DNA from 2 places in the Staphylococcus kloosii genome. Region 2 is predicted to be linked to the other one. Evidence: predicted binding sites of a transcription regulator. Region 2 holds the regulator's gene; the other holds the start of a gene.
The links. The regulator LexA, encoded in region 2, represses DNA repair genes until DNA is damaged. The targets are predictions, from matches to a motif close to CGAACATATGTTCG.
Positions count from the first base shown of each region.

Region 1: the regulator LexA is predicted to act here: its motif matches at 1,663-1,676, upstream of C7J89_RS06865 (YolD-like family protein).

Region 1 covers NZ_CP027846.1:1,346,983-1,363,907, reverse strand. Annotated here, with positions in the region: gene C7J89_RS06870 (HD domain-containing protein) at 1-612, shown strand, start outside; gene C7J89_RS06865 (YolD-like family protein) at 1,229-1,639, opposite strand; gene C7J89_RS06860 (hypothetical protein) at 1,767-2,054, opposite strand; gene C7J89_RS06855 (GNAT family N-acetyltransferase) at 2,447-2,878, shown strand; gene C7J89_RS13515 (YSIRK-type signal peptide-containing protein) at 3,147-5,723, opposite strand; gene C7J89_RS06845 (hypothetical protein) at 6,392-6,631, opposite strand; tRNA gene C7J89_RS06840 (tRNA-Ser) at 7,676-7,764, opposite strand; tRNA gene C7J89_RS06835 (tRNA-Glu) at 7,812-7,883, opposite strand; tRNA gene C7J89_RS06830 (tRNA-Asn) at 7,885-7,959, opposite strand; tRNA gene C7J89_RS06825 (tRNA-Gly) at 7,971-8,044, opposite strand; tRNA gene C7J89_RS06820 (tRNA-His) at 8,058-8,133, opposite strand; tRNA gene C7J89_RS06815 (tRNA-Phe) at 8,149-8,221, opposite strand; tRNA gene C7J89_RS06810 (tRNA-Asp) at 8,226-8,301, opposite strand; tRNA gene C7J89_RS06805 (tRNA-Met) at 8,314-8,387, opposite strand; gene C7J89_RS06800 (RBBP9/YdeN family alpha/beta hydrolase) at 8,717-9,274, opposite strand; gene hemY (protoporphyrinogen oxidase) at 9,354-10,748, opposite strand; gene hemH (ferrochelatase) at 10,767-11,690, opposite strand; gene hemE (uroporphyrinogen decarboxylase) at 11,759-12,793, opposite strand; gene C7J89_RS06780 (hypothetical protein) at 13,061-13,564, shown strand; gene ecsB (ABC transporter permease EcsB) at 13,629-14,852, opposite strand; gene ecsA (ABC transporter ATP-binding protein EcsA) at 14,849-15,586, opposite strand; gene C7J89_RS06765 (HIT family protein) at 15,716-16,141, shown strand; gene C7J89_RS06760 (YtxH domain-containing protein) at 16,217-16,591, shown strand; gene C7J89_RS06755 (DUF3267 domain-containing protein) at 16,777-16,925, shown strand, end outside.
Region 2 covers NZ_CP027846.1:1,830,204-1,847,128, forward strand. Annotated here, with positions in the region: gene tkt (transketolase) at 1-82, opposite strand, end outside; gene C7J89_RS09120 (DUF896 domain-containing protein) at 161-418, opposite strand; gene sosA (DNA damage-induced cell division inhibitor SosA) at 521-766, opposite strand; gene lexA (transcriptional repressor LexA) at 908-1,531, shown strand; gene C7J89_RS09135 (CAP domain-containing protein) at 1,737-2,759, opposite strand; gene guaC (GMP reductase) at 2,770-3,747, opposite strand; gene rpsN (30S ribosomal protein S14) at 3,936-4,205, opposite strand; gene rpmG (50S ribosomal protein L33) at 4,425-4,574, shown strand; gene C7J89_RS09155 (catalase) at 5,258-6,745, opposite strand; gene C7J89_RS09160 (amino acid permease) at 6,964-8,403, shown strand; gene C7J89_RS09165 (hypothetical protein) at 8,541-8,855, shown strand; gene C7J89_RS09170 (Cof-type HAD-IIB family hydrolase) at 8,944-9,747, opposite strand; gene thrB (homoserine kinase) at 9,793-10,713, opposite strand; gene thrC (threonine synthase) at 10,715-11,776, opposite strand; gene C7J89_RS09185 (homoserine dehydrogenase) at 11,782-13,062, opposite strand; gene C7J89_RS09190 (aspartate kinase) at 13,251-14,618, shown strand; gene C7J89_RS09195 (hypothetical protein) at 14,681-15,313, opposite strand; gene C7J89_RS09200 (sugar phosphate isomerase family) at 15,377-15,835, opposite strand; gene C7J89_RS09205 (hypothetical protein) at 16,136-16,925, shown strand, end outside.

The sequences.
Region 1 (16,925 bases), 480 kb from region 2:
GTACCAGACAGTAAAATTGTTCAAGATGCTCAAGGTATTGTGCATGAATACGGAAATGAACTCATTTGGAACCATTCAAATCGAGTATATCTATTTGGTGAAATTAAGGGGACTCAAGATAATTTAAAATATGATAAAGAATTGTTATATATTACGTCTTTATTCCATGATTTAGGACTTACAAATCATTATAGTAGTGATGATTTAAGATTCGAGGTTGATGGTGCCAACGCTGTAAGACAATTTTTAGATACTTATAATTACGATGAACGAGATCTACAATTGGCTTGGGATGCGATTGCTTTGCATACTACGCTCGGTGTTGCAGAGCATAAAGAAAATAACGTAGCCTTACTTTATCATGGCGTAGGTATGGATGTTATGGGTGACAACTGGAACCAATATTCTGATGATATTAGAAAAGCTATAGTGACAAAATTTCCACGAGGTAATTTTAAAAAAGATGTGATTAAAGCATTTTATGATGGTTTTAAACACAAACCAGAAACAACATTTGGCAATATTAAATCAGACGTCATCAAATACTTTGAACCTGAATATCCACAAAATAATTTCTGTTCTTGTATCTTACGCTCAAAATGGGATCAATAAATGTAGAGCCTGAGACATATCGTTTCAGGCTCTAATTTTCATTGGAAGTAGATGACTTAATTAAGAATGAGCCTATATCAAGCTACTTTCAATGCTAGTCATTCTTGCCTAGGTGGGACTAAAAATTGTGCTTATACAAATAATATTGTTGTCCCCTTCGCATTTATATAGCCTATTTCAATCCTTACAATGAGTCTTATACTCTAGGTATATACTTATCTCCAAAACATTCTTGAAATAATTAAATATCCCTCAGCAAAGATACTCGCTGCAACAATCTTATTAAGCAATAAATATTTATTGTTCATTCACTAACCCCCTCCCACATTAAATAAAAACTATTAAAATATTACTTTATATTTACTGAAAAATATATATTCTATAGCCTTTAAGTAAATAATAAGGAGTTTAATGCAAAATCTACTTATAAATTTAATATGTCATATCATATAATAATAAGTTTTAGCATTGTTCCAATGTTTAGCATAAAGTAAACTACTAAAAATATATGAAAATAATCATATTATGCAACGTCCCACCGATTTATAATAAAAATTAATACAATAATTTTTAGTACGCTATTTCATGTGTCAGTATAATTTACTATCTTTCTTTTTTAGTTAATTTCTACTATATCTACTAAGCTAAACTTTGTAATCTCACCGTTAATAGACAATTGCAATTCACAGTTATGTACATCTACCTTATGAATATATCCATTTATTTCTTTAATATATCCATCTTCAAAATATTTAAAAGCAATATGTGGATGATTAAACATTTTTTCTATTAATTTTTGATTTAAAATATTTAATTGATCTTCTGATAACATAGGTCTTTCTATTTTATTTTGGTCAAGCATATATTGCTCTATCCTAGCGAACTGCTCTGGCATTGTAGCAAATGGCTGCCATTTTACGTTACCTCTCCCTCTGGGAATACGTGGGTTTAAGTACTTACGTGGTATTTTACGATAGTCAGATTCATAACAATAAGGTTCTGGCATACCTTTATTAATGATTTTCATCTCAGTCACCTCTTTACTATAATAGAACGTATGTTCGTATAAGTAAATAAAAAAATACGCACCCTTTTAAGATGCGAACTTTTTATTAGATACCTAAGAATTATAAAGTGAAAACTTGTATAGTATACTAATATATGCCAAATATTCTACCAGCTAAAGCACTAGTTGCAATAACAGTGACAATAAACCATTTCGTTTGTGCATGTTTCATTTTATTAATACTAGATTCGATTTTAGAATTTAAAGCCTCTAAAGTCTCTAATCTGGTATTTTTTATTCTATCTTTCAAATCATTGTTCGTAGCATTTAAAAGTTCTTTAAGCTCATTAATACTGTTATCAATGTTATCAAATCGTGCATTCATATGTTTTTGATAATGTTCAAACTCTAAAGTTGTAACATACTCACTATTCATAGTATCACCTACTACTTTTTTAAAATTACTTTTCTAGATTCTAAATGATAAAGCGCTATTTTTTAATTGAATTCTAACAAAATCACTATATTTAATAGCTATATTTTTAGCATTATATTACGAAACTTATTATAAAAAGTACAGAAAAAACTCAAAATAAAAAAAATAGTGGCATCTTAGGCACAAAAATCAATGTGAGTTATACATCATAGTATAACTCTCAAAATTTTTCTAAGCGCTTCAAAATTAATATATAAGTAAAATTTATTCAAATTAAGAATCAAACAATCTTTATTATTATTTATTTTAAAACCTCGATAACCTAGTTTAATTTCATTAAACTTTTACATATATTATAATTAAAATAGCAATTTTAAAGGATAGATAAAAATATGAAGCTAACAAAATACCCACTTAATGAAAAAGATTATACAACCGCCTTAAAAATATGGGAAGAATCAGTATGTGCAACACACGATTTTTTAACAGAAACTGATAGATTAACGTTAAAAACAGAAATTCCTACTTACTTTAAATATGTCGATGCATATTTATGGTTTAATGATAACGAAGTTGTCGGATTTTCAGGTATAAATGAACAAAATTTAGAAATGTTATTTATAGCACCTGAACATTTCCATAAAGGTTATGGCACAGAAATATTACAATATTTAATTAGAGAGAACGATATAAAATACGTTGACGTTAATAAAGATAATCATAATGCTTTAAAATTTTATCAAAAGAATGGATTCAAGCAATATAAAGAATCAAAAAAAGATGCACAAGGTAGAAATTATCCTATTTTACATTTAAAACTATAATTTATTAACTACTGCTTTTAATTTATTTTTTAAATGTTTTACATAAAATATATATTCATTACATTATTAACAAAGAAGCTTTTCGTATTTGCTAGGATAACAAGAGAAATTTTAACCAACGGCCTTTAAATAGGAAAAACAGTAGAAATTCAGTTCTTAAAATTGAATTTCTACTGTTTTTTTATTTTAGGACATATAAAGTCGCTAAAATTCTAACTCGTCTATTCTAAAATTACGTGTAGATATTACGTATCAACAACTACTTCAACTATTGTTTTTTAGGTAATACAAAAATTCCTTGTACTACAACATCTTGTTTACCTAAACGATTATCTAATCTTAATGATACATCAGTCGCGTTGTCTGGTACTACAACGTCTTCAACGCTATATACTCCATCTTGTGTTTGAGTTATCGCCTTAATCGTTTTGCCATATTCTCCATTACTGCTATGGAATGCATATTCAAATTTAGTATTAGCATTATTAGAATTAGACAATACTTTAATACTAAATTGTTTTCCTGGTGCTAATTTATCTTGTGCTTTTAAATTATAGAAGAAATAACCGCCTGGTTTTAAAGTTAATGAACCGTCTGCGTTTAACGAGTTTAATGGGTCAGTTTTAAGCGTTTGGAAACTTAAGAAGTATGGGTCGCTATTTGTAGCAGCATAATCCTTAATGTTTTCTTTATTGCCAGGAATTACCAATAGATTTTGACCATTAGGATTACTATGATCAGATGAAATCACTTTAAATCCACTTACTTGAACTGCGTCAACTCCATTTCTATTATCTAGACGCAACACAATTTTCTTCGCGCCTTGAGGTATAGTATAATCAGTTAACTCATAAACGTTTTCCTTAACTTTCCTTATTGTCGCTAGATTGCCAATATAAGTATTATTAGCATCTTGAGCCCCTAATTCAAATTTGGCTCTAGGATCTACTTTACTAGTAACTACTTTAACATTGACTTTTTTACCTGCTGCAAGTTCATTCTCAGCTTTTAGCGTGTAGAAGAAGTATCCTTTTGGATTTATAGTTAATGAACTATCGGCATTTAGTGAGTTAACTGGATTAGTATTTAATGCTTGGAAGCCTAAGTAATAACCATCTTCAACTTGTTGCGCATACTGGCCAATATGTTGTCCCTGACTAGGTACAGCAACTAAGTTATGCTTTAATGCACCCTTAACAAGTTTGTGCGTAACCTCTGTTAACTTATCGATAGCCTCTTCAAGTTCAGTTGTATTTTTTGGTGAAGTATTGATACTATTAACTTGTTCTTTAAAACCTTTAATATCATTACTATCATCGAAAACTTGTGTTAAGGCATCAATGTGACTTAACGCTTTAGTTTTTAACTGCGTCAATGTCTTAGTGTTAATATCATTAGCTTGGCTGTCGAAATTAATTTTACTAAATCCAATATTAGCTCCAAAAATAGTTTCTACATTGTTACCATCGCTAATATTATAGCCCCAAATTTTATCCGTATCTTTGTTTAAGACTATATCTTTTTTAAACGTTACATGGAAATTAATACTTCCACCCACTGATTTTTTACCACCAGAGAATTTTTCATCTTCTCTAAACCAATAGAACCCTTTTTCGTCTCTAGCTAAAACTTCTTCATAATCTTGACCATTCCAACGATAAGTAACTGTAACTTTAGCAATTTTATTATTTATAGCTTCATTAGTTCTTAATCCTCTTTGTTCAAAGCGGTTCAACCAAAGTTTGTATTTACCATTTTCATATTCATTAATATCTACACTATCTCTTTTGATTTCGATATTTGCTACTTGGTAGCCATCTTTTTCAGTAATATTCAATAGTTTAAAGTGATTTTCTAGTTCTTTAACTACTTTATCCTTAGCAAGCTCTTTGTAATAATTAGTATTATTACGATTTTGAACTAAATCTTGTAAATTAGTTAGTAATTTATTTAGATACGTAATATTTTCTTGAGAATTAGGTAATCTACCTAAAGTCGCTTGATCAGATAGCGCGTTATAATTTTTCCAGATATCTGGGAAGTCAGTCACACGAGACGCATTTCTTAAGAACAACTCTAATTCAGGCTGTGAAAGATGTTGCTTTTGATTATTAATATAATCAAATACTTCTTTATATTTTGTATGTTGATCCACTGTTTTTTGTTCTATATTGACAGGTTTTACTTCCTTAAGAGCAGTATCTACACGCTTATTGATCGTTTCTAAAGTTAATTTCGCGCGATGCTTTTCAGCGGCATCTTCTAAATCACTCGTAGCTTTTGTCACTAATTTTGCGTAATAATCTTTGTTATCAAGATTATTACTGCTTGAGTTACCACTTGGTTTATTTATTTTATTGTTTACTTGCTCTTTTAATTTATTGATTTCCTTATCATCCGCGGAATTATTTTGCGTTACACTATTCTGTGATTTCTGTGTATTACTTCCGACTGCACTGTTAGTTTGAGCGTTTCCAGATGATTGAACAGGCGCTTTGACTACATTAGGTTGTCCATTTTTATTTGTTGCTTGCTTATTAGGTTGCGTTGTTGAATTACCGCCTGCACTATTTTTATTAACATCCTGATTACTTCCAGTATTTAAACTTTGTACTGTTTGTTCTTGATTAGTAGTAACCTGTTCAGTATTAGTTGCCCCTTGTGCTTTAGGTTGAGCTGTTTCATTTTGTTGGACATTATTTTTTACTTCTGCTTCAGCAGCCTGTGCTTCATTATTGCTATAAACAAAGGCACTCCCAACTAATATAGAGGCGATGCCTACACTAAATTTACGAATCGAATATTTATTACGTTTTCTAGCTGTATCTTCTTTGAAGAATTCCAATTTAATAACCTACCTTACTATTATATTCTACAAATTAATATATATTATCTTTTTTAATAATAATTCGTCCGAATTTAATTATATGTATAGTTATTGATTTAAAGAAGATAACAAGGCCATATGGTAAATTTATAACTACATAGTTGTAAAAATTAGGACAAATTCATCCATATTTTAATCTAATTAGTTAACTCATATTCACATGAAAAAGGTATTAAAAGTTTGAAAAATTGAAGAATAATAAAGAATTTAGAGGGAAAGTAACATTTATTGCTAATTTAAAATAGTTCTATACAAAACTTCAAATTGGTAAATATTTATCCATATAAAAGTAAATAAAATGATGTTACACTACATAATTTTCGAAGAATGAAGAATATCAAAGTATCTTAAACTAAAGAATTCTATAAATCTTTTACAATCAATATTTAAAGGACTTTCTCGAAATATATTTAACATCAAAAAAGCCCACCTATTTATTTAGGTGGGCTTTCATATTCATATAAATCCAAAGCTTTATTAAAATTAAAATTTTTTAATTTATGTTCTACTCTTTTAATGTGTCTAATGACAGAAGCATTAATATCTTTTTTTATTGTAAGTTGTACTAATAATTATATCTACATTGCTTTTTATAGAATTTAAAAACATCCACTAGCTAATGAGTGTTAGTATAACCCTAATATTTTAGCACCTAAGCCTATAACTCCTAAAATCAAACTTCCAGTTGCAATAGCAGTACCAATTATCCACATTATGATTCGAAACTTAGCATTATTAACATGTTTTTCTATTTTATCTTCAAAAGTAATAGGTAACCTATCTATTTTAGAATTAAGACTTTTAAAATTATCTTCAATTCTTTTTTCAAATTGATCAAATTCTTTTCTTTCTATAAATTCACTCATATTACCCACCTCTTTTTATCATAAAATTTTGATGGTATTTCAAAGCCACTTGTCTGTGTTAATTAACTTAAATTTACTTGTTTAATCTTTGTTATGAATTGTAATATATTTTTACTGTCGTTTATCTTTATCACCTAAAACATTTACATGATAATAATTGGTTTGCATTCTTTTCTATATTAAGATCGATTAAGCAAACAACGCAGCAGAATGAAGTTTGACTTAGAATATTATTTACATTAACTTCTGCAAATGGTGCATCTATTACTATTTGCAGCTAGTGTTTGAAGTTGAATATAATAAATCTTCTATCTATAGAATACTTTACAACAAGTTAACTAGTATATTAAATATTCCAAAGTAGTAAAGATATAGCGTTGATTAGTAAAATATGCATTAGCTTATACTTATTTCAAATAAAAGCTATCCGTATATAATATGTATTCAAATGTTGAACATAGATTTAACTCTTTAGACAATAAAAATAATTAAAAACATATCATGGATTGAATCTCAATTTGCTGGTAGACATTCTCCACAGCAATTAATTTAAGAATTTTATATTCTAAGTGAAAAGCTAAAAATTAAACTGTAATTGAGTAAAAAAATCTGAATAAAGTCTTATCTAAGTCTACTATATACACTGCTTTTATTTACTTCATAATGATATTTCAATATATTACATTTCAAAACGATTAGGATATTGCAATATATTACATTTCAAAACGATTAGGATATTGCAATATAAAAACGATTAGGATATTGCAATATAAAAACGATTAGGATATTGCAATATAAAAACGACGATGGCTGTATACTCTTACTTGTTATATGAAACTGCTGAAAAAGAGAAAGATAAGGCCATGACTGCATTAGAAGCAATGCCAACATCATTGGCGTAATGAGATAAAAAATGTGAGGACGTTGGCGTTAAATTGGCATAGAATTTCATAAACGGTGCTTAACGAAGAACCTCGATATATAAGAAACCCCCGTTATATCAACGTTCTGTTAAACGATGAATAACGAGGAATATCGAAATTACGGAGAGTGAGGGATTCGAACCCTCGAGACGCTTGTGGCGCCTACACACTTTCCAGGCGTGCTCCTTCGGCCAACTCGGACAACTCTCCATATAAGAATATAAAAAAACAGAAGCGATTTTTCACTTCTGTTTGTATGACCCCGACGGGACTCGAACCCGTGTTACCGCCGTGAAAGGGCGGTGTCTTAACCGCTTGACCACGGGGCCATGGCTCCACAGGTAGGACTCGAACCTACGACCGATCGGTTAACAGCCGATAGCTCTACCACTGAGCTACTGTGGAATAATATTAGATGGAGCGGGTGATGGGAATCGAACCCACAACATCAGCTTGGAAGGCTGAGGTTTTGCCATTAAACTACACCCGCTAGTTAACGATTATGGGGCGGTTGATGGGAATCGAACCCACGAATGTCGGAACCACAATCCGATGCGTTAACCACTTCGCCACAACCGCCAAAGTTAAAAGTAATGGTTCAGGACAGAGTCGAACTGCCGACACATGGAGCTTCAATCCATTGCTCTACCAACTGAGCTACTGAACCATAATGGCGGTCTCGACGGGAATCGAACCCGCGATCTCCTGCGTGACAGGCAGGCGTGTTAACCGCTACACTACGAGACCAAAAATATGTAATTGCGGGAGGCGGATTTGAACCACCGACCTTCGGGTTATGAGCCCGACGAGCTACCGAACTGCTCCATCCCGCGGTAATAATATTAAATTCTTTACGATTGGCTTACCAAATTATCTTACCATGTTTATCACTATCAAGTCAAGAACTATTTGTTAACAAAAACGTTTAATTTCAACTTGTTACTTGCAAAACGCGACTGTTTTTTAAGCCTTTTTAAGTATATTAATTTTCTGTACTATAGTCAATAACTTCCCTGAACTTTTTAGTGTAAAAAAGGATTATAACAATAATATTTTAATTTTAGTGATGAATTTATATTAATTTTAATCCAAAAACCCCCATATAACGCTCAAACATCCCCTCACTTCATTCCCATTTTTGAAATTCAAGAGCCCCCTCCCTTTATTTAGCCATTATTTTTTGAATGTTTTCTTGTAACGTAATAAATGTTGAGAACCCATCTTCATCTATAAAATGACCACCGTAAGACGTAACTTTACATTTACCATTCAAAATATCCATTAGGCGTTGTGTTTCTTTATATGAAATATATTTATCGTCTTTTGCGCATAAACCATAAAATTGTTGTGCTTTGTTTTTAATATTTTCATAGTCAAACTTCTCATTATTTACAGATAAATTGTCATCAATAGCTGTTGCATCTTCTTTAAAACCAGAAATAATAAATACACCTTCTATAGGATCTATTTCTTGTAACTCTAAATATTTAAGTGCAGCCAATGTGCCATAACCATGAGTAATAAAATATGTATCATTTTTACTTATGCTAACTTGTTCGTCCATTGCTTTTACCCAAGCTTTTAATGGCTTAGAATAGGCATCTGCCATATCAAACAATGTAACGTTATAACCTTCCAATTGTAAATTATTACGTAACCAGTCATACCAATGATTCGTTGCATCCCCTAGTTTTGAATGTACAATAACGATATCTGTCATATCTTTCACCTCATTTATATTAAAAAGTTGAAGTTGCATACATACCTTATGGCATATATGCACACCTCAACTATATTTTTTATAATTCAACTAACATACTTTCAACAGATTCTTGAGCTTGAGCAACACAGTCTGGTAAGCCAACCGCTTCAAACGGCGCACCAGTAATACGTAATCTCGGATATGTTGTAGCAATGTGCTCTTGTATCTCTTTAATTTTATTTATATGACCAACATGATATTGTGGCATACTATGAGGTAATCTATTTACGATACTAAAATCTGGATCACCGTAAAACTTCATCATCTTACTCAAATCATTTCTAACAATGTTAACGATTTCGGAATCAGTGTGCTCTTCGACTACCGTATCTCCGGGTTTACCTACGTAAGCACGTATTAGCACTTTACCCTCAGGCGTTGTAAATGGCCACTTCTTACTTGTCCAAGTACATGCGGTAATATTAGTATTACTTGTACGTGCAATAACAAATCCTGTACCTTCATACGTGTTTTCAATATTCTGTTCATCAAATGCCATTACGACAGTGGCTACTGTTGTAGATTGCATCGTTTTAAAATAATCTAACGCTGGATCTTCCTTAAACCAGTTCATGAATACTTCATGTGGTGTAGCAATTATAATGCCATCATATGTTTTACTGTCGTCTCCAATAATCAATTTATAATTTTGTTGGGACACGATAACATCATCTATAGCTGTATTATATTTAATCTTAACGCCTTTATTTTCTACATATTCTGTCAGATATTCGATAAAAGAACTTAGACCATGTCGAAATTGTTTAAATTGCCCTTTTGGAGAGCCTGGGTATAATTGACGCTGCTTCATACGTTGTTCTTTTTCATGTTTCATGCCTTTAATTAAACTGCCAAATTGTTCTTCACGCTTTTTGAATTCTGGGAAGGTACTCATTAAACTTAAGTCATCAATGTTAGTTCCATAGATACCACCCATTAATGGCTCTATTAAATTTTCTAAGACTTCATCACCGAGTCTGTCTCTAAAAAAAGCACCTACCGAAATATCTTCATTCATTTTTGTCGGTTTTTTAATTAAATCTAAACCTGCTCTTAACTTACCTTTTAACGAAATAAGTTTTGTAGAAATAAATGGTTTAATGTCTGTAGGAATGCCCATAATAGAGCCACCCGGGATTGGATAAAGTTTATTTTTAGCATAAATATAAGATTGCCCTGTTTGATTGGTTATCAAGTCATCTTTTAACCCTATTTCTTCTGCTACATCAGTCATAATTTTTTTACGGCCTAAATAAGATTCTGGACCTAATTCAATTGTATAGCCATCTTTTCTATATGTTTGAATTTTTCCTCCAGCTCTATCTGTAGCTTCGTAAATAGTTACATCAATATTAGGATTTTGCTTTTTTATAAAATATGCGCTTGATAAACCGGTAATACCCGCTCCAATTATTGCAACACTTTTAGCCACTAAAAATCACGCTACCTCTTAAAATAATTTTTTAATTTCATCAACGATGGCACCAATAAACAATGGATCAGTATCTGGCATTGCTGGTCGATAATAATTAGCACCAATTTCGTCACAGACTACTTTACATTCGTAATCATTATCATATAAAACTTCTAAATGTTCACATACAAAGCCAACTGGCGTATAAATAAAGTTTTTATATCCATGTTCTTTATATAATTCACGTGTTAGATCTTGAACATCTGGTCCTAACCATGGTGTGCCCGTATTACCTTCTGATTGCCAACCTTCTGCGACGTGTTTAATATTTGAACGTGAAGATAATAATTTTGCTGTTTCGTGTAATTCATTAGGATAAGGGTCATTTGATTTTTCAATCATACCTTTTGGCAAACTATGTGCAGATACTACTAAAACTGTATCGTCATGTTCATCTTCTGGAATTTCATTTAACGTTTCATTAACTTTTTGTGTCCAATATTGAAGGAATTTTTCTTGATGATAATAATGTTCTACGTGCGTTAATTTAATACCATATTTATCCGCTTCTTCTTTTGCTCTTTTATTATACGAACCTACAGAGAAATTAGAAAAATGTGGCGCTAAAACGACGGTTACAGCTTCTTCTATACCATCATCATGCATTTGTTTAACGCCCTCTTCTATATAAGGCGTAATGTGTTTTAGTCCAAGATATAGTTTGAATTCTACGTCTTCATAAGTTTCATTTAACGCATCTCGTAGAGCTTCCGCTTGTTTATCAGTCATACCAGCTAAAGGAGATAGTCCCCCGATAAATTCATATCTATCTTTTAAATCTTGTAATTCAGCATCTGTTGGTCTTTTACCACGTCTAATATCTGTATAATAATCTTCAATGTCGCTCTCTTTATATGGAGTACCATAAGCCATAACCAATAGTCCTACTGTTTTTACCATGCTTTATCATCCTTTGTATTAAACTTAAAAAATTCGTTCACCATTACTCATTAATTAGATTATACCCTTTATCGACGGGTATAATTGTGTACAAATTCTGTCACTTTTCTTAGTGTTTCAGGTTTTACTTCAGGAAAAACACCATGACCTAAGTTAAATATGTGTTGCCCGTAATTCATTCCTTGATCTAAAATATCTTTTAATCTACTTTCTATGACATCCCATGGTGCAAGTAATAAAGATGGATCTAAATTACCTTGCAACGTTTTTGTGATATTTAAGTCACTTGCTTCTTTAATAGATAATCTCCAGTCTAGCCCTAAGACGTCTATTGGTAAGCTATTCCATTGATTAACTAAATGACTAGCGCCAACACCAAATAAAATAACAGGTACGTCATATTGTGCCTTAATTCCAGAAATTAATTTAGTCATCGCAGGTTTTATATAATATTCATAGTCTTGTACATTTAGTGCACCCACCCATGAGTCAAACACTTGAATTAATTCAGCACCTGCTTCGATTTGAGCTACTACATATGAAATTGATATATTAACCAAATGATCCATTAAAGCGAACCATGTTTGTTCATCACTATACATCATAGCTTTTGTGAAATTATAATTTTTTGAAGGTCCACCTTCAATCATATAACTAGCTAATGTAAATGGTGCACCAGTAAAACCAATTAATGGTACGTTTAATTTTTCAGTCGTTAATAATTTAATCGTATCTAATACATATGGTACGTCTCTTTTTGGATCTATATCGTTTAATTTTTCAACATCACTAAGTGACTTAATAGGATTATGAATTACTGGACCTATACCAGATTGAATTTCCACATCTACACCGATTGGTTGTAGTGGTGTCATAATGTCTTTATACAATACTGCAGCGTCAGTATTATAATTATCGACAGGTAAATGCGTAACGTATGCACATAACTCAGGTTGATGTGTTATCTCAAATAAAGAATATTTTTCTTTTAGTTTTCTATACTCGGGTTGCGACCTTCCTGCCTGACGCATAAACCATACCGGTGTGTGGTCAACATGTTGACCTTTTATCATATTAAGTATTGTATTATTTTTATTATGCACCGTTAAATCCTCCTACATTATAATCATTCTTATTTATAATATCATATTGCACGGCTCGCCGTATTTTTTTCTGCTTAAATGTCATAAAAATGCCATACTGTTTAAATTGTAAAAATACAATTGTTTTGGCTATTGTTTTCTTTTTTAAATCTATTATAATATTGACAAAGCATAATTTTTAAAATAATTAAATAAGTGTATTGTGTATATACCTTTTTTGTTATAATCTTTAACACATGCTTATTAACTAAGGGGGATAAAGAAATTATGAAATTGTATGCTTCATATGGTACTTTTGGTTACTTAAATCAAATTAGAATTAACAACCCAGACCATGATTTATTACAGTTTTCAACTTCTGATTCATCAGTAATAATAGAAGAAACTGATGATACTACAGTTTTAAAAGAACCTATTGTTTATGATGTTATAGAATCAGAAGGCGAATTAAATAAAGATAATTTTTATGCAGTTCTATTCATTCCAACTACTGACGATCATGCATATCAATTAGAAAAAACAATATTAGGTATATCAGCAGATTTCTCACAATTTGCTGGATTTAAGTCTTATCGCTTCTTAAAACCTGTTGAAGGCTTAACTTATAAAATTTATTTTGGTTTCAGTTCACGAAGTACTTACGAAACTTTTAAAAATTCCACTCTATTTAACAATCACTTTGACAAACTATCATTAAGTCAATTTTTCGGTTCTAGTGGTCAATTTTCAACTTACTTCGAACGTTTCTTATATCCAATTGATGACAATTAAAGACAATGAAAAGTGGTTATTCATGATTACGGCGTCACACGCTTAAATCAGAATAACCACTTTTTTAGTCTCTAAGTAATGTTTCTTGATATTTTAATTTCTTAATAACGCTATTTATCGTTAGCCATCCAACGATAAAGAATAAAATAGCAAAATAAAACTGTGTTGGCTGTATGATAATGTAGACAATACTAAATATTATGCCTAACACTAACATCAATCGATATAAAAATTGTTCATACCCTTTTATAACTTTACTGTCTGGTACTGGCCATACTTGAGGCCATAAACCATATGCTTGTTGTGTATAAAACTGCGCCATCTGTAAAATAATAATATACATAAATAACGCGCCAATAATTGCCGAAATAAACATTTGATTTAACCAAATCATCAATATTAAAGCGATAACTATTAATCTAATGATTATATTAAATGCATCTTTTCCTCTCATAAAGCTTCTATAAAATAAAAATAAATACATATAGTTTTCATTAAAATGCTTATGCTTTGGAATACGTAACAATGGGTCTAAATAACTTCTTCTTACTGCAGTTTCTTTTAAATGCTTAACATCTGTAAACATATTCACAAATTTATAATAGTTCATTCGATGTTGCGCCTCGGAAGCAATCATTTTCTCCCATGGATAAAGCTCTTTTTTATTACAATAACGAATAATATAAATAAGCGCGATTAAAATAATGATTGTCGTTATCGCGGTAAAACTTTTCACTTCTAATACTAAATAATAACCAGTAAGAAAAATTATAAATAGTAATAAATGAATAGACCAACTCTCAAGTTTATATTTGTACCATTCCCACTTTAATATCAATCCAATAAATGGATACACCAATGTCAAAATAGCAAACATTATATAAAACATATATGTTTGATGGTTCAACACATAAAATAATGGAAAGAAAATAATTACCATTAATATTTGAATAGGCAAGCGTAAAAAGTAGCTATACTTTAAACTGCGTTTCATATATTCCGTCATATGCTTTTCAAAAGGTAATAAAAACAGTCTATCAGCATCTTTTAGTAATGTTCTGATTGGAAATAACGATGTAAGTGCTAAAATGACACCTACGATCAACGGAAAGTTTAAATTTGTTGGTATAGACTTTAGAAACTGACCGTAACCCAATATGAACGCTCCGAGTAATATAAGTAAAAATATACCGAAGTGACCGTTGAATACAAATTTATTATAATACTGTTTCTCTTTTGCAATTTCTAGTTTTCTAGATTTGAAGAGCGCTTGTGCTGACTGATTCATGATTGTTCCCCACCTTGAGTTACATGAATATATATTTCATCTAATGTTTTGTCATGTAATCCTGTTTGTTTTCTCAAGGTATCTAAATCACCCACTGCTACAATTTTACCTTTATCTAAAATAATAAAACGATCGCAATATTTTTCTGCAGTAGCTAAAATATGTGTGCTCATTAATACCGTTCTATCTTCATTTTTCTTTTCTACCATTAAATCAAGCATCGATTGAATCCCTAATGGATCTAAACCTAAAAACGGTTCATCTATAATGTATAAATCCGGGTTAACAATGAATGCACATATAATCATTACTTTTTGCTTCATACCTTTAGAGAAATGGCTCGGAAAAATATTTAATTCGTCTTCTAAACGAAAAGTTTTTAGTAATGGGCGCGCACGATCCATTGCTGTTTCTTTACTTATATTATATGCCATAGCGGTCATATAAATATGTTCTTCTAGTGTTAATTCATCATATATGACAGGTGATTCTGGTATATAAGATAACTTACGTCTATATTGTTCTACATCTTCATTAATATTGATACCAGAAATAGTTAATTTTCCATCCATTGGAGTTAATAAACCCAGCATGTGTTTGATTGTCGTACTTTTACCAGCACCATTTAATCCTATTAAGCCGACTATTTCACCTGCTTGTAATTCAAAATTGATATCATTAATTATTGGTTTTTTACCATAACCACCTGTTAAATTTTCAACTTTTACTGTCATTTGGCACCTCCATGCACTATATTGTATCAAAAATCACGTCTTAGTGATAAACATATAGATGATATATGACGTAGTTTACTATAGAATGCTATAATAGTTCATAAGATGAATATAAGGAGTGTAGATTTTATGACTGAAACAATTTTTAGCAAAATCATTACAGGAGAAATACCAAGTTTCAAAGTATATGAAGATGACTATGTTTATGCTTTTTTAGATATTTCACAAGTGACAAAAGGTCATACTTTACTCATACCAAAAAAAGCGTCTCCTAATATTTTTGAAACTGATGCTGAAACAATGCAACATATCGGCGTAGCATTACCGAAGGTTGCTAATGCGATCAAAAAGGCCTTTAATCCAGACGGTTTAAATATCATTCAAAATAACGGAGAATTTGCAGACCAATCTGTATTCCATCTCCATTTCCACTTCTTACCTCGTTATGAAAATGATACTGATGGTTTTGGTTATAAATGGGAAACACATGAAGAATCAATCAATGATGAGCTAAAAGCTCAAATTGCAAAAGAAATAGCTGCTCAATTTGACTAATTATGCTTACTTCTTATAATTTAAGGGTAAGGAAAAATATTAATAATTGAGATATTAGAAATGAGGAGAATATATATGAAAGCAACTCAAGTTTTATTAGGACTAGGCGCTGGTGTAGCTACTGGTGTTGGCGTTGTACTAATGAATAGAGAAAAGCAAAACCATCAAAAACTTGCTGGCAATGCTGGTCAACCTACTGGTGCAGAATCTGAACTTAATCGTGAAGTAAATACTATTAAACAAAATGTTAATGATATTATTAACTATGTATCTCAAATTAAATCTGAAAGTACAGAATTTGGTAGCTCAATTGGCGACGAAGTTAAAGAACTAATTGGCAACTTTCAATCTGATATCAATCCGAATATTGAACGTTTACAATCTCACATTGAGAACTTACAAAATCGCGGCGAAGAAATCAGTCACGCATTTGATAAAGAAGAAAAGTAATAACCTTTTTATAAATAGAGTCGAAGTCATTGCTTAATAAGATAATAGCTATCCTAAAGTCTTATTATGCCACTGTTTCTCGACTCTATTTTTTTGTATTAAAATTAGCTTGACGCACTGTTTAAATAGGTAGATAATACGGAAGTATATTGAATCAGTAAATGAATGCAAGGAGATAATGACGTATGTATTTATGTTCACGACAAATTGATATTAACGCGCGTTTTGGGCTACCTAGGATTGCATTCTTAAGTTTCGTAACGACAATTATTACTTTTCTAGTCAGTTTCGAAATTATGCGTTATTTCTCAGATACTAAATTAACTGATCGTTA
Region 2 (16,925 bases):
GTCCTGAGTTTGCTTGTTCAACAGCATCGATACTCAAAGCTCTAATAGTATCAACAGCTAATTGGTCTTTTTTATTAAACATCTAAACGACTTCCTTTCTTAAGTAGCATAACACAATTACTATTATAACTTATTTATCTATTAATTTAAAAAAATAAGATTAGTTTTTGTTATTATCTTGTTCAGTTTCATTTTTTTCATCTAATTTCTGTTTAACTTTATCAGGAGTAACATCATTACCCTCTGGATCAATGACTCTTGTATTTTCAATTTGTTGTTTGAAACCTTTTCTAAATGATTGTAAATATGCTTCTCTAAGCTTTGATTGTTCTTTAGCTTCGGCTTCTGTTAAACCTGTTTCTTTTTTCTTTTTTGCTAATTCGTTAATTCTATCAATATCAACTTCTTTATTACTCATAGCAATACCTCCATGCTTTGTTACTCTTAACAAATAGTACCAAAAAAGTGAACGAAACTAAATGTTTTCGCTCACTTTACTATTTCTGTCTATATTAGAATGTTATCGAATAATTGCAATTGTTTGGTTCGGTGTATGTTCGTCATTTTTGTCACTGTTTTCATCATCTTTTGCTTTGTTCGCTAACGTTCCCTTAGATTGATTTGTTATTTTATGGTCTGTCATTTCGTACGTTTGTTCTGATTTATTGTTAAAATCTACTGATAGCAAAAAGATTGTGCATAGTATCATAGTGGCTAAAAGTACGATTAAATAAGTTTTATATTGGTTTATATATTGTTTAGTCATTATCTCCACTCCTAGAACGTTTGTTTGTATTATTAATTTATCAGAACGCTTGTTCTATGTCAACATAAAAACGAACAAACGTTTGTAAAAGCATCAAAACCATGCTATAATTAAGACAAATTAATTTAGGGAGTGCCTATTATGAGAGAATTAACTAAACGTCAAACAGAAATTTTCGACTATATTAAGCAAATCGTTCAATCTAAAGGATATCCACCTAGTGTTCGTGAAATAGGAGAAGCCGTAGGTCTTGCTTCAAGTTCAACAGTTCATGGACATTTATCTAGATTAGAAGAAAAAGGTTACATTCGTCGTGATCCTACTAAGCCACGTGCTATAGAAATTGTTTCTGAATTATTAGGAGAGCCTGTTAACACTGAAGAAACGATTCATGTACCTGTCATTGGTAAAGTAACTGCAGGTATTCCTATTACCGCAGTAGAAAATGTGGAAGAGTATTTCCCTTTACCCGAACACTTCACGTCAACACATAATAGCGATATCTTTATTCTAAACGTTGTTGGAGATAGTATGATTGAAGCTGGTATTTTAGATGGAGATAAAGTTATTGTCAGAAGTCAAACTATTGCCGAAAACGGAGATATTATTGTAGCTATGACAGAAGAAAATGAAGCTACAGTTAAAAGATTTTATAAAGAAAAAACACGTTATAGACTACAACCAGAAAATAGTACAATGGATCCTATATATTTAGATCAAGTAACAGTACTTGGTAAAGTTGTTGGCTTATTTAGAGAAATGTAATTTACACTAGACACTCTCATAAATTTAAATATCTTGTTATCTAAACAATAAAAATAAGCGATTGCGTATATACGCAATCGCTTATTTTTTCTCTAAGACGTCTTTAATTCTTTCTAATATATCGTCTTTTTTCTTTTGCTTTTTAGTTTTCATAAGCATCTCATCCTTACAAAGTAAAGATACCCCGAAAAAGTTTTGCTAAACATTAATTGGTATAATTTTCAGTCCAATATGGTTGTTTATCAGAATTGAATGCTACACCTACGCCAAGCTTATTGTAGGTCGGGCGCAAAATATTTTTTCGATGACCTAGTGAATTCATTAATCCTTCGTGTGCATATATGCTATCAACTTGACCGTAGGCTAAATTCTCTCCGGCTGCATTAAAATCAATGTTGTCTGACTTAAGTCTATCGAACGGTGAATTACCATTTAAGTCTGTATGATCAAAATAATTTTGCTTCGCCATATCTTTACTATGTTTTCGTGCAGTATTAGATATAGCGGCATTATAAGTTAAAGTTGATAAGTTATGTTGCACACGCTCAGCATTAACAAGGTCAAAATTTTGTAGCTCGAAACTTTTTTGTAAATCATCTGATGGCGCTCCATATTGACTACGCAAACGATTTTCCATTTGATTACTTACCAATAATATTGATGTTAAATTATTATCATTGTGTTTGTCATAAAATGCTGTTGTATATATATTATGTTTTTTAAAGGTATCATATTCTTTATTATCAATTTCGTATAGTACGTTACCTTTACGCTTTTCAGTAATTGGTTTTCCTAACCGTTGACGCACTACATTTTTAGGAGAACCATATTTTATCTGAGATTGCGATGATATTACGTTTTGGTTCGTATATAAACCATTAACTTTATTATCAATGTAACTAACCATAACAAAATCATGATAGTCTTTTGTATGATAACTATACCATTTCGTACCGTATTCGTTCGTTGTTATCCTTTGTGCTTTACCTATTTTACTTTCAACCTGTGCTTTGGTCATATTCATTTGAATATTATTTAACGCAAATTCCTGCTTACTTGGAACTTTTAATTCATTATTAGCAGTATTGCTATTATTCGTCCAAGCATCTACTTTTGTTCTTGCTTGCTGTTGGATATGCGTCATAAAGTCAGGTTCTTTAATAGGTAAAACAATTATTAACCCTAGAAATAGAACAATATAAAATAATAGTTTTCGGATGTTTAACACCTACTAAAAATTAGTCTCTATCACCATTAAAAATAGAGTTACGTACAATGACATAATCTACTTTTCTTAATGAAGTTAAGTCTTTACCGCCTGCATATGAAATTGAACTTTGTAAATCTTGTTGCATCTCTACTAAAGTATCTTTTAAAGAACCTTTATGTTCAACAAACATTTTTTTACCTTCGACGTTTTTGTGTTCACCTTTTTGGAATTCAGAAGCACTTCCAAAGTATTCTTTGTATAGTTTTCCTTCTAATTCAACTGTTTCACCAGGTGACTCTTCGTGTGCAGCAAATAATGAGCCAACCATTACCATAGATGCTCCGAAACGTATAGATTTCGCAATATCACCATGTGTTCTTATACCACCGTCAGCAATAATTGGCTTACGAGCAGCTTTACTGCAATGATTTAATGCTGATAATTGCCAACCACCAGTACCAAATCCTGTTTTAATTTTTGTAATACATACACGTCCAGGTCCAATACCAACTTTAGTAGCATCTGCGCCTGCATTTTCTAGCTCACGTACACCCTCAGGAGTACCAACATTACCTGCAATAACAAATGTATCTGGTATATGTTTTTTGATATGCTTGATCATATTAATTACTGAATCAGAATGACCATGCGCTATATCAATTGTAATGTACTCTGGAATTACGTTTTCTGCTTTAAGTTGTTCAACAAAGCCAAATTCACGTTCTTTAACCCCAACTGAAATTGAAGCAAATAAACCTTGTTCCTGCATTTTATTAATAAATGGAATTCGTGCATCTTCATCAAAACGGTGCATAATATAGAAATAATCGTTTTGAGCAAACCATTCAGCTAATGATTCATTCATAACTGTTTGCATATTAGCTGGAACTACAGGCAACTTAAATGATTTAGGCCCAAATTGAATTGTAGTATCACATTCTGACCTACTATTTACTATACATTTATTAGGTATAAGTTGGATATCTTCATAATCAAAAATTTTCATAATACATAAACCCCTAACATTTTTATTAAAACAACTATTTAATGGTAAGTTTTTCAGCAAATTAATGAACGAATCGTAATTTTAACTATTAAAAATAACGATTTTTACGAACAATCAATTATGCTATCTAGTACCAATAGATAATATACATTGTTTTATATCAAATGTAAACGGACTTTAGTTCGAAATTACCAACTAGATTTTTTAACGCCGGGGATTTGACCTTTATGCGCATGTTCACGAAATGCAATTCTAGACATTTCGAATTTTCTCAACACACCTCTAGGTCGGCCAGTCACCTTACAACGACGCGTTAAACGAGTTGGCGAAGAATCTCGTGGTAATTTACGTAATGCTTCATAATCACCTTTCGCTTTCAATTCTTTACGCAATTCATAATATTTATTAACGAGTGCTTCTCGCTTTTGCTCTTTTGCTATTTTAGATTTTTTTGCCATTGTTTTCCTCCTTTCAAATCGTAATAGTTACGTTTTAATATTATCATAAAATTTATATTTCGCAACTATGAAGTTTCAATCTATACATTATTATTTTGAAAAATATCTTTATCTAATTGAGTTAACGCAATTTTTAAAATTGATTTATTGCGCTAAATAGCAGCTTATGATAAAATCTTAAATCGTAAGCATTACTAATTAAAGAAAGGATGTTATATTTTGCGCGTAAACATAACTTTAGCTTGCACTGAATGCGGCGATCGTAACTATATAACTACGAAAAACAAACGTAATAATCCTGAAAGAATTGAAATGAAAAAATTCTGTCCTAGATTAAACAAATATACGTTACATCGCGAAACGAAGTAAGAGCATTTATTTAGTCTTATCTTTTTTAATACGACAAAAATCACCACTTTTGTGGTGATTTTTATTTTGCTTAACAAAACCATCTATTATATAGAAGAAAAAAGTTTCATTTGTAATAGAAAATTATTGAAGCTTAAAATCATAATAAAAATGAAAGTATATAATCTTGAAGCATATTCATAGTAATAACAAAAACAGCAGTTATATAACTTTGTAAATAGTAAGTGTTTGGGACATAATTCTTAACTCAAATTAAATAACACCTCATTCTACTAATTTATTCAGTAAAAATGAGGTGGTTTTTTTATAATATACGATTTTGTTCGTGCATGCTTGCCTAAGATATTGCTCGATCCTGTAGTCTCTCACTCATACGATTCCCTCGAAGCAATATAAAGAAAATGAATTTAACACTCAAAATTGGACTTACGATGAAATAAGATATGTCATTAAAGGGGAAATCCAAAGTAAAGCGCGAACTTGGAATTGCCTTAATGGCAACAAATATAAGAAAAATGGTAGCTCTTAGAGCTACCAAAAAGACTTTAAAAATGAAATACAGTGGAAATTCAATTTTACTAATGAATGTCCACTGTATTTTTACTTTCTAGAATATTTCTGTCTCGGACTCTTACTTTGTTAGAGTCATTTACGTCCTCAAATACTATTGATATTTAATTTTATTAATCAGCAACTTGTAAGTCTACATCATTAATATCAATACCTAATGCTTTTGCTACACCTTTACCGTAGTTTTCGTCTGCTTTATAGCAATGACGAATATGTCTATGTTGAACTTCTAATGTAGTACCTTGCATTTCGTTTGCTGTATTTTCAAAAATGCGTTCTTGTTGTTCTGCAGATTGTAATCTAAATAATTTACCCGGTTGTTCGAAGTAATTGTCATCATCTTGTCTATAGTCGTATTCATAAGCTTCGCCTTCTACTTCAAGACCTGGTTTTTTATATTCAGGTTGGCTTTCAAACATACCTTCGCTATTAGGATAATAATGCGTACTACCACCTTGGTTATTATCTAAAATTCTCATTTGACCATCTCTACTAAATGGACAAATATTTTCTATGCCTACACCTTTAGGTTGGTTAACTGGAATTTGCCAGTGGTTAACACCTAATCTATAACGTTGCGCATCACCATATGAGAATATACGTCCTTGTAACATTTTGTCAGGTGAGAAATCAAGGCCTGGCACTATGTTAGTTGGCGCAAATGCTGCTTGTTCTACGTCTTGGAAATAATTGTCAGGATTGCGATTTAATTCGAACTCTCCTACTTCAATTAAAGGATAATCTCCTTTATACCATACTTTTGTTAAATCAAACGGATTATCTTTATGGTTACGTGCTTGTTCCTCAGTCATTACTTGGATATACATTTTCCATTTTGGATAATCTTTATTTTCAATCGCTTCAAATAAGTCGCGTTGTGAAGATTCTCTATCGTAAGCAATTGTTTGAGCAGCTTCATCTGGTTGCAGGTTTTCAATGCCTTGTTGAGTTCTATGATGGAATTTAACCCATACACGCTCACCTTTATCATTATACATTGAATAAGTATGTGAACCGAAACCATGCATATTACGGAAACCTTTTGGAATACCTCTGTCTGTCATTAAAATTGTAACTTGGTGTAACGCTTCAGGTAATGAAGTCCAAAAGTCCCAGTTATTTTGAGCACTTCGCATATTTGTTCGCGGATCTCTTTTAACTGCATGGTTTAAACTTGCGAATAACTTAGGATCTCTGAAGAAAAACACTGGTGTATTATTACCAACTAAATCCCAGTTTCCTTCATCTGTATAGAATTTCAATGCGAAACCTCTAATATCACGTTCAGCATCGGCTGCACCGCGTTCACCTGCTACTGTAGAAAAACGCGCAAACATTTCTGTTTGTTTGCCAACTTCTGAAAAGATACTTGCGCATGTATATTTTGTTATATCATTTGTAACAGTAAAAGTACCAAACGCACCTGAGCCTTTAGCATGCATACGTCTTTCTGGAATTACTTCTCTATCAAAATGAGCCATTTGTTCTAAAAAGTACCAATCTTGCATTAATAATGGGCCTCTTGGGCCTGCTGTCATTGAATTTTCTCTATCTGATACTGGAGTTCCAAAAAGACCTGTTAATTTTTTATTATTAGCCATATGTATTCCCCCTCTTTTTAGATAATAATTATTATTATCTACAACTTATTTTAATCTATACCCCCTTTTTAAGCAAGGAAACCAAAATAAAATTAAAATAAAATCAGATTTTTCAGAAAAAAATATTCTTTATTGCTTTAAAGTTATAAAAAAAGAATTGCTAATAGTCTTTAAAACAATTACAATAGTCTGTAAATAAATAAATTAGGAGACTAATAATGGCACAAAATAAATTAAGTCGTGGCCTTAGTTCAAGGCATATTTCAATGATAGCTATTGGCGGCGCAATTGGGACTGGCCTCTTCGTAGCAACAGGAAGTGTCGTCTCTCAAGCTGGTCCAGGTGGCGCCATACTTGCATATTTAATTATAGGGATAATGTTATATTTCTTAATGTCATCTATCGGGGAGTTAGCTACTATATATCCTGTTTCAGGATCATTTAGCTCATATTCAGCGCGTTTTGTTGATAGTTCATTAGGATTTACAGTCGGATGGTTATATTGGGTCATTTGGGTAATGGTTGCTAGTGTTGATATTATCATTGCTTCAAGTGTTTTAAACTATTGGGAAGTTTTCCACTTTTTCTCATCAGTAACGTGGAGCATTATCTTTTTAGTAATATTATTTTTACTCAATATATTTTCCGTTAAAGCATTCGGTGAAGCAGAATTTTGGTTATCACTGATAAAAGTTTTGACGATAATTATATTTATTATTGTTGGAGTACTAACAATTGTAGGTATTTTAGGCGGTAAAACTTACGGTTTATCTAACTATTCTGTAGGCGAGGCTCCATTTGTCGGTGGGATTTCAGGATTTCTTGGCGTACTATTAATTGCAGGTTTCTCCGTAGGTGGTACGGAAGTGGTTGCGGTAACTGCAGGTGAGTCTGATAATCCACATCGTTCTATGCCGAAAGCAATTAAACAAGTTTTTTGGAGAATATTATTATTCTACGTATTATCAATTGCAGTGATTGCAGCTATCATTCCTTATACAGATCCTCTATTGTTAAATAAGAGTGAGTCTGCCAATCAAAGTCCATTCACAATAGTGTTTGACCGCGTTGGTATTGCATTTGCTGCTTCAGTAATAAACGCTGTAATTTTAACGTCATTATTATCAGCAGCTAACTCAGGGCTATATACTTCAAGCCGTATGTTATTTGCTATGGGACAAGATAAGCAAGCACCTAAGTTTTTATCAAGTCTAAATAAAGGGACAAAATTACCTGTTCCTGCTATATTAACAACATTTGTTATTGTTTTTGCGATTATTATGTTAGCCCAAATACAATCTAATATTGTATTTACTTTACTCAATATTATAGGCTCCTTGGTAATTTTCGTTTGGGGTTCTAGTATTTTAGCCCAAGTTAGATTAAGGAAAGCAATTAAGAAACAAAATAAAGATCCAGATGAAGTGTTACCATACAAAGCACCATTTTATCCTATAGGGCCGATTATCGTTATAGTAGCATTACTATTCTTGTTCTTGGGGAATACAATTGGCGCTTTATTAGCTGGTGATATTGCAAGTTTATTAAGAAATATCATTCCAGTCGTTGTATTAGCTATCGTATACTTAGTGCATAAATTTATGTTTAAAACTAAAGTCGTTAAACTAGAAAACATTGATTTAACAAATAAATATTAAGGATTTTATAAATGAGGCATACAAATTCACTTGTATGCCTCATTTATTTAACGTCAATTTAATTTTATATTATTTTAAGTTATCCTAATATATAGTATAATCAAATTAATTATATAGGTATTATGAGGTGGAAAATTATGGTTGGACAAACAAACTTATTTGATGATGTTATGAAACCAGAAGAACGTTTTGTTATCGTAGTTCAAGCATTAGAAAACTTAGATGATAAATTGATTAAACGCACGTTAAGAGAATATAGTAGTCTCACTCACGATCAAATGGAAAGCTTATTTGAACACTTAAAAGATTTATTTTTAGAGGAGTCTTTTACTGACAATCAATCTGCCTTTTCTATTACTGTCTATACCAATTTAGATTACGCTGCAGACCAGGTATATGCGCATGTTAAAAGACATAGAGGCAAACATGAGTGGACGCATACAGCGAAATAAATAAAACAGTATTCGTCAAAAATTCATAATATTTTATTTCAAAAAAGCTAACCCATGGTAGGTTAGCTTTTTTGTTGATTATATTTTTTTATAATAGCTGTTTTAAAGCGTGAGGAATGCCATTTTCGGCATTACTTAATGTTACTTCATCTGCGATAGATTTCACTTGATCATTCGCATTATCCATTGCATATGAACGCCCAACTATTTCAAGCATAGAAATGTCATTAGGACTATCTCCAAAGGCTACAACTTGGGAAAGGTCTATATCTAATTTTTCACACAATAAAGTGACTGCGTTACCTTTAGACACACCTGTTGCCATAAACTCAAGAAAGTAAGGTTTACTTGTAGTAACATCTATATCCTCATTAAAATAGCCATTTAACGAATCTAATGCTTTAACAATATTAGGTACATAGTCTACACCCATGACTTTTGGCACATCTTCTTGAATATATGTTTTAATGTCATCTACCTTTTTCATAGGCAAACCCGTTAATTCGGATTCAATATTCATATATTCGTGTTCACCTTCATAGATGATATGTCCATCTTTATAAGTTAATACAAAGAAGTCATTTCTACGACAATAATCTACAATTAAATCAAAATTTTCTTTAGATACTGGTCTATTCACTTCTACATCTTCAGATGCGACATTTATTGTTTTCCCACCATTATAACTAATGACGTGACTTTGGTGTTTGTCTAGATTTAATAAACGTGCAGTGGGTAACATCCCTTCAGTCGGTCTACCAGAAGCTAAGACAACTTTATAGCCCTCTTCTTGAATACGAATTAAGTAATCTTTCGTTTCTTCACTTACTTCATTCTCATGATTCATTAGAGTATCGTCCATATCCATAACTACTAATTTATAATTTCCCATTTGGTTATTGCTCCTTTCACCTTCTTAACACTATCATACACTACTTTAATGTTTTTGGTATACCTCTTCGGCAATAACCCCGGATTCATTAATAGATAACAATTCTGACTTACAGTTTTCAAATTGCTTTTTTAACGTTCTAACGAGTTGACCACTTTTATCACGACTAATTAACGTCATAATAGTCGGGCCAGCACCACTAATAACTGTTGCATAAGCGTGATGCGTTTTAGCTATAGATTTAACTTCTTCAAACTCAGGGATTAAAAATTGTCTAAACGGTTCATGAAAACCATCTTGTTCCATCATTTTCCCAGCTAGCTCGTAGTTGTGTTGAATTAATGCGCTAATCATCGTATTACTGATGGCACTATTTTGTACTGCTTTTTTATAAGAAAAAGTATCAGGTAGCACATTTCTCGAATCTTCGGTTTTTAATTTATAGGGAGGAATCGTCACAATAACATCCACTTTGGGTGTATCTATGTAAGAAACTTCCGTAACGTTAGTGTCGGCATTATAATAACCTAAAACTAAACCACCATATATTGTAGGTGCTACATTATCTGGATGACCTTCAAATTCTGTGGCCAATTGTAATAACTCATATTTAGATAGTTCAATATCACCAAAGTAGTTCGCTATGTACAACGCACCTACTAAGGCCGATGCAGAAGATCCTAAGCCTCTTGCCAATGGAATTTCACTTCTCATTTCAACGTCTAAATTAGGTAAGGTCACATCATATTTACTAGCTACTTGTTGAGCAATTTGATAAATATAATGCGATTCATCAGTTGGTAATTCATCTACATTTGGTCCAATATGATGAAATCGCCAATGTGATTGATTATTTACTTTAACTTCTAAATATAAAAATTTATTTAGAGCCATACCGATAGAGTCAAAGCCGACACCTAAATTAGCTGTAGATGCCGGGACTTTTAAAGTTAACACATGTTCCATATTAAAGTGCTCCTTTAATATACTTCAATATGCTTTCTCTATCATTTGGTAATGGTTGAATTGGATCATCTAGTAATGAAATAGCAGTATCTGGATCTTTTAAACCATTACCAGTTAACACAGCTACTACTTTTTTACCTTTAGGTAATTTATTGGCTCTATGCAATTTAATTAGACCAGCGATTGAAGCATTACTTGCTGGCTCACTAAAAATACCTTCTTTTGTTGCCATTAATTTATACGCTTCTAAAATCTCTTCATCTGTAACACTATCAATAAGACCATTCGATTCTTCAATTGCATTTGTAGCCTTATCCCAACTTGCTGGATTACCGATACGAATAGCAGTTGCTACAGTGTCTGGGTTTTTAACAATTTTATTTTGAACGATTGGTGATGCACCTTCCGCTTGGAAGCCGTACATGTTAGGCAACTGTGTATCTAATTGATTATGAAACTCTTTGAAACCTTTCCAATAAGCAGTAATGTTACCTGCATTACCTACAGGAATAGCTAAAATATCTGGAGCCACGCCATCTAATTGATGTACGACTTCAAAAGCACCTGTTTTTTGTCCTTCGATTCTATATGGATTCACTGAATTTACGAGTTCAATGTCACCATTTTCAGCTACTTCCTTAACAATTTCTAATGCCTCATCGAAGTTACCTTCGATTGAAACGATTTCTGCACCATACATCACAGCCTGTGATAATTTACCTAAAGCGATTTTCCCTTCCGGAATAACGACGATAGCTTTTAACCCTGCTCTAGCAGCGTAGGCAGCTGCTGAAGCAGAAGTGTTACCAGTAGAAGCGCAAATAACAATTTTTTTGCCTTCTTCTTTTGCTTTAGTCATTGCCATGACCATACCTCTATCTTTAAATGAACCAGTAGGATTTGCACCTTCATATTTAACATATAAATTAATGTCTAACATTTTGGATAAGTTTTCACAATGTACAAGCGGCGTTTGCCCCTCGTTTAATGTGATTTTGGGTGTATTTTCATTTACTGGTAAATATGATTTAAACTCTTCTACTAAACCTTGCCATCTTTTCATAATAATTAAACTCCTTCTACTGGGTATACTTTATTAACATCAAATCCTGCATTAGCTATTAATTGTTCAGGTGATTCATCAATGCCTAATACTACGACACTTACCGTATCGTCAGTTCTTTGCTGAACTTCTAAACTTTTATGTAGCGGTAATGATTGTTTAATATCAGCTTCAATTTTATTTAAATCTTGGTTATTTGAATTTAATACTAAATAGAAATTGGATTTTTCTTTAATTGTGACAGTATCTTCATCGTCCATCATTTCTTTCGTTTCATCAGTTTTCAATTCGAAATGAGGTGGCAATGTGTGTAAATCATATTCAAATTGTAATGCAACATTTAATAAGTCACTAACTACTGCACTACCTGTCGCTAAACTACCTGCACCTTTACCATAGAACATTGTTTCACCAACTGCGTCACCAATAACGTAAATCGCATTATATTCGTCTTCTACGGCAGATAATTGATGTGCTTTACTAATTAGAGTAGGTGCTACAGAAGCATTAACTTTACCTTGTTCATAAGTACCTTTACCAACAAGTTTAATTTTGTAACCTAAGTCATCAGCGACTTGAATATCTTCTAACGTCACATCACTAATACCTTTGCGTTTAACGTCAGTCAAGTTAATAACTTGGTTGAATGATAAATAAGACGTGATAACAACTTTTCTCGCAGCATCAATACCTTCAACGTCATCTGTAGGATCAGCTTCAGCAAACCCTAAACGTTGCGCTTCATCTAATGCATCTTCAAAAGATGTTTGTTCACGCGTCATTTTACTTAGTATGAAGTTAGACGTACCATTTAAAATTCCCATAAATTTACTAATATTGTTGGCATTTAATCCATTATTGATAGCGTTAACGATTGGAATACCACCAGCAACACTAGCTTCGTATTTTAGTGCAACACTATTACTTTGCGCTAAATCTTCTAGAACATTTAAATGCACTGCAAGTAAATCTTTATTAGCAGTAATCACATGTTTCTTTTGACTTAACGCACTCTTTAACCAATCAACTGTTGGTTCAATGCCTCCCATAACTTCTACAACTATATCAATTGAGTCATCTTCTAAAATGTCATTTACATCTTCAGTTAAATGATACTTGCTCACGTTAAGCGGTCTTTTCTTAGAAATATCATTTACTAAAATATGCTTGATATTGATTTCCTTGTTGATTGTTTCGATAATTTGTTGCCTATTCTCTTCAATAATTTTTACTACACCTGATCCTACAGTACCTAGACCAAGTAATGCTACGTTCAATTCCTTCATAATTTCATTCCTCCGTTGTTCTTCCATAAAATACAATTGTACACTTGAAAAATACTAGAATATGATATAGTATAAATTCATTCCCAAAATTTGTAAAGTTTGCTAGTTTTGAATTATATTAATATCCTATCATTGTTGAAAACAAAACTAAACAAAATTTTCTGATTTTTTTGAAAGGTTGTAAAATTATGAAAGTAGCTAAATTCGGTGGAAGTTCTGTATCTAATGCAGAACAAATTAAAAAAGTATTGGAGATTGTTAATTCTGACCCTGAAAGAAAGATCACTATTGTTTCTGCCCCAGGAAAAAGACATAAGTCAGATATTAAAACGACTGATTTATTAATCAGGTTATATGAAAAGGCAATTGCTAAATTGAACTATACTTCTAAAAAAGATGAAATAGTTCAACGCTACGCAGATATTGTGTACGAACTTCAAATGGATGACCATATTTTAAAATCCATTAATCAAACATTAGAACGTTATATTGCTACATTAAAAAATAAACCGCCTCGTTTATTAGATGCCCTTCTTTCTTGTGGTGAAGATTTTAATGCTCAAATAATAGCTGAATATAACAACAGTCAAGGTATTCCAACTCGTTATGTGTCTCCTGGTGAAGCAGGCATAACAGTAAGTGACTTACCTCAAAATGCACAAATTCTAGATCAATCTTATGAAGAATTGTATAACTTACGAAATTATAAAGAAAAATTAATTATTCCTGGATTCTTCGGTATATCAAGACAAAATTATGTCGTAACATTCCCTAGAGGTGGATCAGACATTACTGGTGCCATAGTAGCCAGAGGCGTAAGAGCTGATTTATATGAAAACTTTACAGATGTATCTGGTATATTTAGAGCTAATCCGATGATCGTAAAACAACCACTAGTTATCGATGAAATTACTTATCGAGAAATGCGAGAATTATCATATGCAGGATTTGGCGTTTTTCATGATGAGGCTTTACAACCATTACATAAAGACCGCATCCCTGTATTAATTAAAAATACGAATAGACCGCATGAATTAGGTACATATATTCGTCATGACAGAGAAATTAATACAAATAACGTCGTAAGTGGTATTAGTTGTGATAAAGGCTTTACTGTTATAAATATCAAAAAGTATTTAATGAACAGACAGGTTGGTTTTACGCGTAAAGTTTTAGGTGTTTTAGAAGATTATAATATTTCATTTGACCATATGCCTTCCGGTATCGACAGTATAAGTATTATAATGCGTTCTAAAGAAATCGAGAACAAAGAAGAACAAGTATTAAGTGATATTCGTAAACATTGCGACGTCGATGAATTAAGCGTCGAACATGATTTAGCTATTTTGATGATTGTTGGAGAAGGCATGCATCGTATAGTAGGTACCGCTAGTCGCATAACACATGCCTTAGCTGAAGCTAACATTAATCTGAGAATGATGAACCAAGGTGCTTCAGAAATATCAATCATGTTTGGTATTGATGTTGAAGATGCCGATAAAGCAGTTAAAGCAACTTATGAATATTGTTATAACGGTAAATGTATCGTCACATAGCACAAAAAATCCTTTAAATCTTAGTATATGCTGTGCATTAATACTTTTTGATTTAAAGGATTTTATATTGCATTTTTTTCGGAAATAAGTGCTTGATTAATCCGTTCATCTCCAACAACTAATCTCAAGATTACAAACTGATAATAACTTAATGCATCAATAACGTTACGATAATTTGGTAATTGATGATAATCGATTGGGTCTAGCAATTCATACATTAATACAATTTCTGGTTTAATATAATCTACATCCCACTTAATTGAATGAAAGTATATGTGCTTTTCTGGCAAGCGAATATTGTTATCTAAACGAAACATCCACTCATCATTTTTAACATCATAGACGATTACAGTCATAATCATTGTATCCCCATCATATATATTAGCATGTGTAAGCGACTTAAAATCGATTTTAGTAAAGTCTGTACTTTCATGTTGATCATCATATAATTTAATTGTAAAACCTTCAGGTATGTATTTAATTACTTCAGAAAAATAAGTACGTTGAACACTTATATCTATTTTTTTATTTAAGTCAAAAGCATCATGTAAAAACAGTTGCTTAGCTATTTCTCCATTAAATTTAAAATAATTACCAACATTATTAATTAATTCGTCAACGACGGTTTTGACATTCTTAAATTCTCCACTCAAATGATTGCCACCTCCTAAAGTAAGCGTTTTCAATAATTTCATTATATAAGTTGTGTAGTGTTTTTTCAATTGTTATAGCAAAATTACTACTAGATTTGTAGGAATTTATGACAATTCTCCGACTTTATAATATTGCTCTTCATCAAAAGAGGTAATAATTTCGGGATAATTCATTAAATAAATACTATCTGCGCTATTAAACAACGTATGTTGTATTTGCGCCACTTCCTCATAAGTTTGAAATAGTGCTTTGTTCATTTGATAAGGTGCTGATAAATAATATTGTTTAATCTGATATTTTTTAAATGTATCGCATACTGTTTCTCCAATTACTACATGAAACGTACTATTAACCTGACCTGTCGGTATAATAATATTAAAATTTGTATTTTTTGCTGCATAATGAATAATATCCGTTGAATAACTTACTACTGAAATCTTTGTATTATTTTGGTTTAGAGTATCTATGACTCTGTATGACACAGGATGATTATCAAATGCAATAATATCATTATCTGCTATAGTAGCAATCTTCTCTTGTAATACTTTGTCAGACGCACGCATTTGATTCCCCCCTATTGTTCTAACTTTTTAATACTTTTAGCATAATTCAATTAATTAACAAAGTTCAACTACAAAAAGCAAATTACCTAAAAAAATACTATTATTAATAATAAATAGTAAAATATTTAACTTTTTATTAATTTTTGCCATTTCAGTCATTAACTATGCTAATATTATTGATTAATTAGCTATATTTTTTATATAATTACTAAGAGTAGATATACCGTTGAACTAATAATATACAATTATTAAACACTGTTTATTTATATTTTAAATTTTAAGTAGATTAGGATGATAAAGATGTTTCTTACTATTATATTGTTGATAATCATCTTTTTATTGATTATTGCTTTATATCTTGACCACCGGTTCATGCAAAATAAATTAGATACTGAAATTTATGCTAAAACACAATTAGTTAGAAAAATTAGCACAGTAACTAGTGAAAATACAAATTTGCGCAACCAAATGCTTAGCTTTGATGCTAATAACGATAAGCACCATCATGGTATTAGAAAGGCAAAACAAGATTTAACTGATATCATGACTAAACTTGTTGATAATAATCAATTAGCAAAATTTGAAATCATTTCGACGAGTAATTTGGCTGTCAAACATCCATTTTTTGAATACGCCCGTCCTTTTGACTATATTGTTATTACTGAAAAAGGATTATTCAATATCGACGTAAAAAACTGGAAGCAAAAAACGTTTTATCACTTTAATGTAGATCCTGAACAAGAAAACGACAATAACAATGATCTTAGCGATAAAACTGAAGACCAAATTGTTGGCCGTTATATCGCCAATAAATTTCATAGCCAATTTAATTCAACGCGTATGACAAGCTACACATTTATTGAACGTATTAAAAAGCACACTGTTATCTTTGATTTTTATAGCCAAGATCCATACAAAGAAGCAGCTTATAATACTAAAATGTTACAAGAAAAAATTAAAGAAAACGCGCATCACAACATTAAAAACGTTGGTCTGGTTTACTTTACAGATGGTTCAGTTAATCTAATAGATGGACCAACTGAACGTGAAAAATATGTTGAAACTGTTTCTTCAAAATCAAGTCTTAAAG